DNA from 3 places in the Streptomyces sp. NPDC052301 genome. Region 1 is predicted to be linked to each of the others. Evidence: riboswitches for the same ligand, from Rfam matches in the RefSeq annotation. Region 1 holds a riboswitch; each other region holds the start of a gene.

Region 1 (3,201 bases):
CGCGCTGCAGCCGGCCGGCCGCCACGGCGAGGAGCGTCCGCGCGCTCCGACTCCCCCATCAGGGAGCAGCCGGGCACCACTTGGGGCCGGGCAGCACACAAGTACGCGCGATCACAGGTGAGTCGGCCAGGCAGCGTGTCCGTATTCTCTGATCATGGCACCCACCCCCGCGTACGCACTGATCGCCACCGACCTGGACGGGACGCTGCTGCGCCGCGACGACACCGTCTCCGAACGGTCCCTCGCGGCGCTCGCGCGGGTGGCGCGGGCCGGTGCACGCCACCTGGTGGTGACGGGCCGCCCGGCCCCGCGGGTACGACCCCTGCTGGCCGGCCTCGGCTGCCGGGGGCTCGCGGTGTGCGGGCAGGGCGCACAGGTCTACGACGCCGCGACCGACCGTCTGCTCTGGTCGGTGCGGCTGGACCGGGAGCTGGCCGAGACCGCGCTCGGCAAGATCGAGGCCGAGGTGGGGCAGGTCTACGCGGCCGTCGACCAGGACGGCGTGGACGGGCTGACGCTCATCGAGCCCGGGTACCGGATGCCGCACCCGACCCTGCCGGCGGTGCGGGTCGGGCGGCGCGACGACCTGTGGCGCGCGCCCATCAGCAAGGTGCTGCTGCGCCACGCCACGCTGTCCGACGACGCACTGGCGACCCTCGCGCGCGCGGTGGTGGGATCGCTGGCGACGGTCACCATGTCGGGGCCGGGAACCGTGGAACTCCAGCCGTGCGGGGTGACCAAGGCGACCGGGCTGGCGCTGGCCGCCGAGCGGCTGGGCATCGCTCCCGGTCGGGCGCTGGCCTTCGGCGACATGCCCAACGACATCCCGATGTTCGACTGGGCCGGACACGGGGTCGCCATGGCCAACGCCCACCCCGAACTCAAGGCGGTGGCCGACGAGGTCACCTCGTCGAACGAGGACGACGGCATCGCCGTCGTCCTCGAAAGACTGTTCCCGACCGACTGACCGGGATATCAGTAGGAGCCTGTGGCCATCGCCCGGCGGCACCGGTTCGGACGGCGCCGCCGCCGGTCAGTAGGCGCCGAACACGTTGTCGATCGACCCGTACCGGGCGGCCGCGTAGTTGCAGGCGGCGGTGATGTTCGCGACCGGGTCGTAGATGTTGAACGACGTTCCGGCCACGTGGTACGCGTTGAACGTCGGGTCGATGACCTGGAGCAGACCCTTGGACGGGATGCCCTTGGCGGCGTTGGAGTCCCAGAGGTTGATGGCGTTCGGGTTGCCCGAGGACTCCCGGATGATGTTGCGGTAGATGCCGTTGTAGGAGCCCGGGATGCCCTTCTCCGCCATGATCGCGAGGGACTCGCGGATCCAGCCGTCCAGGTTGTTCGGGTACCCGGCCGGGGTGGTGGAGACCGTCGTGGCGGCCGGGGTGGCGGCGGAGGCGCTGGTCGCACCGATGAGCGGCAGGGCGAGGACGGCGGCACCGGTGCCGGCGACGACGAGGGTGCGGGTGAAGCGGTTGTGCCAGGCACGGCGGTGCTGAGCGGCAGCAGGCATGGGGAAGTTCCTCTCCGTCGCCTGCGAGGTGAGCTGTCGGGTTCGGGCGGGGAGGTGCCCGGCCGTGCCTTCCGGGAAGGCACGGCTTCACCCCTAGCCGTTCCGGCGCGACGTGTGCCGTCCGGTCCGGCGCTTACCTGGGTCCCCCGCTCCTGCCGTAGGAATGAGTTCGTGGATGGGTATGCGGGCGGCGGCAGGATTCGGCGTTCCGCCCGACGGCCCGGAACGTATGCGAGAGCACATGTCCGGAACAAGTCGCGGATCCACACAACGCCCCATTTGACCTTGGTCTGTGCCGTATGGGGTACTTGATCCTTTGCGTTTGCCAAGCCTCAACTCGCCGACCGGGCAAGGAGGGAGGGGTCGCGGTGCGGGGTCGGGGGCGCCGGCGGAAGCACGTGACCCAACTCACGGAATAACGAAATGCGTCAAATCGGACATGGTGGATTCGGGCGATTTGCGCTCGGTTCGGGCGGCGGTGGAACCCATGACGAGGTGCCCGTCGTTGTCCTGGCGGGGTGCCCGTCGTCATGTCTGTCGTCGCGGCGGCCGTCATGGCGGTGGTCTCGGCCGTGCGGAGGGTGGCGTGCGCGTTACTCCGCTCGCCTCCCCGGTACGCGACAAAGCGGATGGGGTGGGGTTAAGTCGATAAATGTCCGTTCTTACCATCCGATCGCAAACATAACGGTCATGATCCGATACCGCCCAGGCTGGACCGGTGGGCGCTATCGGTGATCGAAACAGGACCGGATACGCTGACTTGAGTGAGGGCAGCGACCTATCGACAAACCGCGTAATCGCCAGCAGACACCAGCAGACAGGAGACCCCTCGTGACCGTCGTCGGGCCGTTCGGGCTGAGCGTGCGGGACCAGGCTCTGGAAGCCGATGTCCAGGCCGGATTGGCGGCTGTCGAGGAAGGCTTGCTCGAGGCCACCAAGAGCGAGGTCCCGTTCATCACGGAGGCCGCGCAGCACCTCGTACGGGCCGGCGGGAAGCGGTTCCGGCCGCTGCTCGTGATGCTCGCGGCGCAGTTCGGCGACCCCTACGCGCCGGGCGTCGTCCCGTCGGCCGTGGTCGTGGAGCTGACCCACCTCGCCACGCTGTACCACGACGACGTCATGGACGAGGCTGCCGTGCGGCGCGGCGTGGACAGCGCCAACACCCGCTGGGGCAACTCCGTCGCGGTCCTCACCGGTGACTTCCTCTTCGCCCGCGCCTCCCAGATCCTCGCCGACCTCGGCCCCGAGGCGGTCCGGGTGCAGGCCCTCGCGTTCGAGCGGCTGGTCACCGGCCAGATCCTGGAGACCGCGGGTCCCTCGGACGGCCGTGACCCGGTCGAGCACTACCTGGACGTGCTCGGTGGCAAGACGGGTTCGCTGGTGGCGGTGTCGTGCCGGTTCGGCGCGATGATGTCCGGCGCCGACGAGACGGTCGTCGACGTGCTCACCCAGTACGGTGAGCGGCTCGGGGTCGCCTTCCAGCTCGCCGACGACGTCCTGGACATCGCCTCCGACTCCCACGAGTCCGGCAAGACCCCGGGCACCGACCTGCGCGAGGGCATCCCGACCCTGCCCGTGCTCCGGCTGCGCGAGCGGGCGGCCCGGCTGGGGCTGCCCGAGGACATCGAGCTGTGCGAGCTGCTGGACTCCGACCTCAGCGACGACGCCCGGCACGCCCG
Region 2 (3,201 bases), on a different contig from region 1:
CGGCGCGGTTCGCCGACCCGGACGTCCTCGACCTCGGCCGTCGGGACAACCAGCACCTCGGGTACGGCCACGGCATCCACTACTGCCTCGGCGCGCCGCTCGCGCGGCTGGAGGGCCAGACCGCGCTCGCCACCCTGCTCACCCGCCTGCCCGACCTGCGGCTCGCCGTCGATCCGGCCGAGCTGCGCTGGCGCGGCGGCCTCATCATGCGGGGCCTGCGCACCCTGCCCGTGGAGTTCGCTCCGGCCCCCGACAGAGGGGTACGAGCGTAGACACGCCGGACGTTCAGCTCTGTGATCTTCACGTGATCTGTGCGGCATGAACTTGTGACAAGTGATCGTGTGCCGATACGTTCACCCATCAGCGCGGCGCAGGCATCATCCGTCGCGCCGTCCTGCCGTCGCACGAAAGGTTTCCGCATGCTCTCCGGGAACGGTCGTCACCGTCGCCCCCGTCAGGCTCCGGCACTCCTCGTCGCGGCCGGCGTGACCGGCTCCGCCATCGCCATCCCGCTCCTCGGCGCCGCGAGTGCCAACGCGGCCGACGGCACCACATGGGACAAGGTGGCCGAGTGCGAGAGCGGCGGCTCCTGGAGCGCCGACACCGGCAACGGCTACTACGGCGGTCTGCAGATCTCGCAGGCCGACTGGGACAAGTACGGCGGCACCCAGTACGCCGAGAGCGCCGACCGGGCCAGCCGGTCGCAGCAGATCGCCGTGGCCGAGAAGATCGTCGCCGACCAGGGCACCAAGCCCTGGGCGACCTGCGCCCTGCTCGCCGGGCTGACCTCGGACTCCGGGCCGGTCGACGTCGACACCGGCGTCGGGGGCTCCGGGGACACCGGCGGTGCCGGTGACTCCTCCGGCTCCGCCGGGAACTCCGACTCGTCCGGTCTGCCGGATCCGGGCTCCTCGTCCCCTTCCCGTTCCGACTCCAACTCCGGCTCCTCGCAGGGCTCCTCGCACTCCGAGGACTCCTCCGACTCGAGCGCCACGCCGACTCCCGGCCAGGGCGGGGACGCCGCCACGGACCCCGGCACCTCCAGCGGCTCGCACGGCACCGACACGCCCAAGTCCGACAAGTCCACCTCAAAGGGCACCGGGAACCCGCAGGGGGCCGAAAGCTCCCCCACGGTCGATCCCGGTAACGACGAATCGGACAATTCCCAGCAGCCCACCGGCTCCTGGAGTCTCGTCGACACCGGTGCTCTCGGCAGTGGTGGCCGCCACCGGGGCGAGAGTGCGGACGAAAGCGTGACAAACGGTCAGGAGGACCCCTCTTCTGGTCGTCACGCGTCCCGTCGGCCGGACACCTACACGGTCCGCGAGGGCGACTCCCTCGCCTCCATCGCCGACTCCCTTGACGTCGACGGCGGATGGCGCGCGCTCTACGCCCACAACAAGAAGGCCATCGGTGCCGACCCGGACCGTATCGCCGCCGGTCAGACCCTGGAAGTCGGGTCCTGATCGGGCGAAAAGCGGGGGGAGTTGACGTCCCACTTGGTCACTGATGTCCGGTTTGGTGAAAGTGTGGGATGAGTCTCAGAAGCCCTGATCGTCTTTGAATTTCCGTCGATCGCCTGTCTACGGTCGAGGCCGCTCGTCACCGCGAGCCCCGGCTGCCGCAACGCCGAATCCTGCCAGCGGCTGCCCGGGAACAGTCGTCGCGTCAAGCGCCGTAGGCAGGAGCGGGGGACCCAAGGTAGGCGCCGGGCCCAGCAGTTGAGCTGGTTCCGGCTAGGGGTGAAGCCGCGCCTCGCGAGAGCGGGAGCGCGGCCGGGCAACTCAACCGGCCCGAACCCGACAGCTCACCTCGCAGGCGTCGGTGAGGGGATCGATCCATGCTGTTTTCCGGCAAGGGCAAGCACCGTCGTCCGTCCAAGGCCGTCCGCGCCGTCGCGCTGGCCGGTGTCACCGGCGCCGCCGTCGCCGCCCCGCTGATGGCGGCCGGCAACGCCTCCGCCGCCACCGCCTCCGAGTGGGACGCGGTCGCCCGGTGCGAGTCCGGCGGCAACTGGTCCATCAACACCGGCAACGGCTACTACGGCGGTCTGCAGTTCTCCGCCTCCACCTGGGCCGCGTACGGCGGCACCGCCTACGCCCCGCGGGCCGACCAGGCCACCAAGGCGCAGCAGATCACCGTCGCCGAGAAGGTCCTCGCCGCGCAGGGCAAGGGTGCCTGGCCGGTCTGCGGCACGGGCCTGTCCGGCGCCGCCTACAACGGCTCCGCGCCCAGCACCTCCTCGAAGAGCACCGCGCCGAGCAGCACCACCCGCTCCACCGACCAGCAGGCCGCCACCCGCTCCACCGAGCGGACGGCCCCGTCGGCGAGCAAGACCGTCACCACCCCGACCGGCAAGAAGGTCAAGAAGGGCGACGGCGAGTACAAGGTGGTCAAGGGCGACACCCTCAGCACCATCGCCGTGAAGCACCACGTCCAGGGCGGCTGGAAGAAGCTCTTCGAGCTGAACAAGGACATCGTCGAGGACGCGAACCTCATCTACCCGGGCCAGCAGCTGCACCTGAAGTGACGAGCGGCCCACGGCCCTGCCCCGGGGCCCTCACGGCCTCGTCCCCCAACCTGGAGGCCTCGTGAGGGCCACCCCCGTCCCCCACGGGCTCCCCGCCCCGGCGCGTCTCCCCCGTACGCGCCGGGGCGGGGTTTTTGTTTGCCCATTCTTCAGCGGCGGCTCATCCGGGGGCCCCTTTGTTCCGTCCATGAACAATGGGTACCGTCTCTCTGTCCTTCCCTGTCCACGGGCCGGTCGGTCGGCTGGCCGATGGCCCTCGGACGGTTAGGCTCTAGTCGCAAGGCACCGCCGCAAGGCGCACCGCCCCGCACTTCCAGCGTCACATCCCAAGAAGGAGATGCTCGTGCCGTCCATCGACGTCGTCGTAGCCCGGGAAATCCTGGACTCCCGAGGCAACCCCACGGTCGAGGTCGAGGTCGGCCTCGACGACGGCAGCACGGGTCGTGCCGCCGTCCCGTCCGGCGCCTCCACCGGCGCCTTCGAGGCCATCGAGCTCCGCGACGGCGACCCGAACCGCTACCAGGGCAAGGGTGTCGAGAAGGCCGTCCTCGCCGTCATCGAGCAGATCGGCCCGGAGCTGGTCGGCTACGACGCCACCGAGCAGCGCCTGATCGACCAGGCCATGTTCGACCTGGACGCCACCGACAACAAGGGCTCCCTCGGCGCCAACG
Region 3 (3,201 bases), on a different contig from region 1:
GGCGCGGCTTTCGCGTATTCACGCCCGTCGGTGAATTAAGCACGGACGGGCAGGCCGACAGAGCCTGCGGTCACCGAATTCACGGCAGCAGGAAAAGGGCGGCGAAATATCCGGCCGCCGAATACCTTCTCTTTGTATACGGTGCCGGTGTTAATGCCGCCCACCCGACGTGTTTACGGCGTGTTGCGAAGTCCTCACACGCTCCGCGGCCCGGCGGAAGCGCAGCCGGTGCGCGGCCGCCGCCCGCTCGGTGTGCACGGCCGTGACCGCCCGCGCGCGCTCGCCGTCGCCGCGCGCCACCGCGTCCACGATCGCGCCGTGCTCCGCCCAGGACTCCACGGGGCTCGGCGGCGCCTCCACCGCGTACATCCAGGCGATCTTGTGACGCAGTTGGGTGAGCATCGCTGTCAGCGACGGGCTGCCGGAGGCCTGGGCGAGCGTCTCGTGGAACCAGCCGCCCAGCGCCCGCAGATCGGCGCTGTTGCCGCTCCTGGCGCGCTCCTGGCCGAGCCGGACCAGTCCGCGCAGCACCTTCAGATGGGCCTCGGTGCGCCGTTGCGCGGCCCGGGCGGCACCGAGCGGCTCCAGGAGCAGGCGCATCTCCATCAGGTCGGCGGCCTCGTGCTCGGTCGGCTCGGCCACGCACGCGCCCGCGTGCCGGCGGGTCACCACGAAGCCCTCGGCCTCCAGGGTGCGCAGGGCCTCGCGGACGGGGACGCGTGAGACGCCGTAGCGACGGGCCAGGACTTCCTCGGTGAGGCGGCTGCCGCGCTCATGGACACCGGCGACGATGTCGTCCCGGATCGCCGTGCACACCGAGTGCGCCGGAATACGCATGACCGACCTCCGCCTTAATCCCCGTGAAACGTCGACGATGGACGCGTGTTCTGTGACTCTATTGCAATGAGCCGGAATTTCCGACGGCGGGCCGTAATCCATGGATATTTTTTGGACACCGGGCCTGACGGAGAGGGCGAAAATACGGCGGAAGCCCCGGCTCGGTGAGCCGGGGCTTCGGAGAGGTACAGGCGGATCGCCGTCCGGTCGGTCAGACGTTCACACCGTGCTTGCGGAGGTAGGCGACGGGGTCGACGTCGGAGCCGTAGTCGGGCGTCGTACGCGCCTCGAAGTGCAGGTGCGGGCCGGTGACGTTGCCGGTCGCGCCGGACAGGCCGATCTGCTGGCCGGGGGTGACCTGCTGGCCCACCGTGACGCCGATGGAGGACAGGTGGCCGTACTGGGTGTACATGCCGTCGGCCATCCGGATCACGATCTGGTTGCCGTACGCGCCGCCCCAGCCCGTGGAGACGACGGTGCCGGTGCCGACCGCATGGACGGCCGTGCCGCTGGCGGCGTGGAAGTCGATGCCCGTGTGGTGGCCGGAGGACCACAGGGAGCTGCTGGCCTCGTAGCCGGTGGAGACGTAGGAGTGCGCTATCGGCGGGACGAAGGTGTTCAGCCGCTTGCGCTCGGCCTCGCGGGCGGCACGGACCCGGGCCTCGCGCTCCTGCTTGGCCTTCTCGGCGGCGGCCTTGGCGGCGGCCTCCTCGGCGGCCTTCTGCTCGGCGGCCTGCTTCTGGGCGGCGGCCTGCGCGTCGATGTGCTCGGCGATGTTGTCGCTCACGGTGAGCACCGGGGTGAGGCCGGTCTGCTCCGCGGAGTTCTCGGCGGCGAGGGCCGGGGAGGCGGCGAGGGTGCCGATGACACCGGTGGTGGTGAGGGCTGCGACACCGGCCGCCTGAGCGGTGGTGCGCTTGACCCGACCGGGCTTGCGGTGCTTCCCGGTGGCGCACATGAACGCCATGAAGTGGCTGGTCCTTTCCTTCCCTCTCGCCTACCGGGTTAGCTGACGGGTTCGGAGCAGGAAGGTCTCCTACGGGCTCCCCCGCTTCCGCGCGGGCGCCCGATTCACCCCAGGGACGGTGGGTCCCCGGCTCCCCTGGCTCGCGCCGTACGGGGACTCGGCGATGACTGTCCGGTGCCGCGGGTGCGGCGCACTGCCTGACGAACAGCCCGGACGACGCTAAGCGGGGCGGCTCTCGGACCTCAAACGCAACGGGTGTTTTGTAGCGCATCCCACAGCACAGACAGGCAACCTCCGCCTCAAATCGGGCATCTGAGGAAGCGAGTGGAACGACAAGGGCCCTGACGACCCGTAGGTCGTCAGGGCCCACGCGCGCGTACGGCGTGTGCGTGCGTGCCGCCGTGCCTGTCGCTGCCCGGCGGTCACGAACGCTACTCGGCGGCCACGACGGTGACTTCGCCGATGCCGAGGGCCTCGACCGGCGCCTTGATCTGGGCTGCGTCACCGACGAGGACGGTCACCAGGCGGTCCACCGGGAAGGCGTTCACCACTGCCGCGGTGGCCTCGACGGTGCCCGTCGCCGCCAGCTGCTGGTACAGCGTCGCCTGGAAGTCGTCGGGCAGGTGCTGCTCGACCTGGTCGGCCAGGGTGCTCGCGACGGCCGCCGCGGTCTCGTACTTGAGCGGCGCCACGCCGACCAGGTTCTGCACGGCGACGTCCCGCTCGGCGTCGGTCAGTCCCTCCGCCGCGAGGGTGCGGAGCACCTTCCACAGGTCGTCCAGCGCGGGGCCGGTGTTCGGGGTGTCCACGGAGCCGCTGATGGCGAGCATCGAGGCGCCGGTGCCGTCCGGGGCGGACCGCATGACCTGCCCGAACGCGCGCACGCCGTAGGTGTAGCCCTTCTCCTCGCGCAGCACGCGGTCCAGGCGGGAGGTGAGGGTGCCGCCGAGACAGTAGGTGCCGAGCACCTGGGCGGGCCACACGCGGTCGTGCCGGTCCGGCCCGACCCGGCCGATGAGCAGCTGCGTCTGGACGGCGCCGGGACGGTCCACGACGACCACGCGCCCGGTGTCGTCGGCGGTCACCGGCGGCACGGGACGGGGCTCGCCCGGGGTGCCGGTCCAGGCGCCCAGGGTGTCGCCGAGCAGCTCGTCCAGGTCGATCCCGGTGAGGTCGCCGACCACGACCACCGTGCCCGTGGCGGGGCGGACGTACCGGTCGTAGAAGGCGCGTACGGCGGCGGCGTCGATCTTCTCGACGGTCTCCTCGGTGCCCTGGCGCGGGCGCGACATGCGCGAGGCCGCCGGGAACAGCTCCTTGGAGAGCTCCTTGGCGGCACGGCGGGAGGGGTTGGCCAGCTCGTGCGGGATCTCGTCCAGACGGTTGCGGACCAGCCG

What was found. Region 1 has a riboswitch for cyclic di-AMP ahead of ACIHEJ_RS34325 (transglycosylase SLT domain-containing protein). Riboswitches for the same ligand answer to the same signal wherever they lie in the genome.
Region 2: it holds a riboswitch for cyclic di-AMP, as region 1 does, so the genes downstream of both, ACIHEJ_RS18190 (transglycosylase family protein) here and ACIHEJ_RS34325 (transglycosylase SLT domain-containing protein) in region 1, are expected to answer to the same signal.
Region 3: it holds a riboswitch for cyclic di-AMP, as region 1 does, so the genes downstream of both, ACIHEJ_RS27420 (M23 family metallopeptidase) here and ACIHEJ_RS34325 (transglycosylase SLT domain-containing protein) in region 1, are expected to answer to the same signal.

Annotation. Positions count from the first base shown of each region.
Region 1 is NZ_JBIUBE010000016.1:149,004-152,204, forward strand. Features, by position in the region: gene ACIHEJ_RS34320 (HAD family hydrolase) at 155-967, shown strand; gene ACIHEJ_RS34325 (transglycosylase SLT domain-containing protein) at 1,034-1,522, opposite strand; cyclic di-AMP (ydaO/yuaA leader) riboswitch at 1,528-1,702, opposite strand; gene ACIHEJ_RS34330 (polyprenyl synthetase family protein) at 2,354-3,201, shown strand, end outside.
Region 2 is NZ_JBIUBE010000006.1:105,445-108,645, reverse strand. Features, by position in the region: gene ACIHEJ_RS18200 (cytochrome P450) at 1-272, shown strand, start outside; gene ACIHEJ_RS18195 (transglycosylase family protein) at 420-1,466, shown strand; cyclic di-AMP (ydaO/yuaA leader) riboswitch at 1,664-1,836, shown strand; gene ACIHEJ_RS18190 (transglycosylase family protein) at 1,841-2,530, shown strand; gene eno (phosphopyruvate hydratase) at 2,868-3,201, shown strand, end outside.
Region 3 is NZ_JBIUBE010000010.1:164,371-167,571, forward strand. Features, by position in the region: gene ACIHEJ_RS27415 (GntR family transcriptional regulator) at 151-837, opposite strand; gene ACIHEJ_RS27420 (M23 family metallopeptidase) at 1,049-1,804, opposite strand; cyclic di-AMP (ydaO/yuaA leader) riboswitch at 1,817-1,977, opposite strand; gene ACIHEJ_RS27425 (M16 family metallopeptidase) at 2,236-3,201, opposite strand, start outside.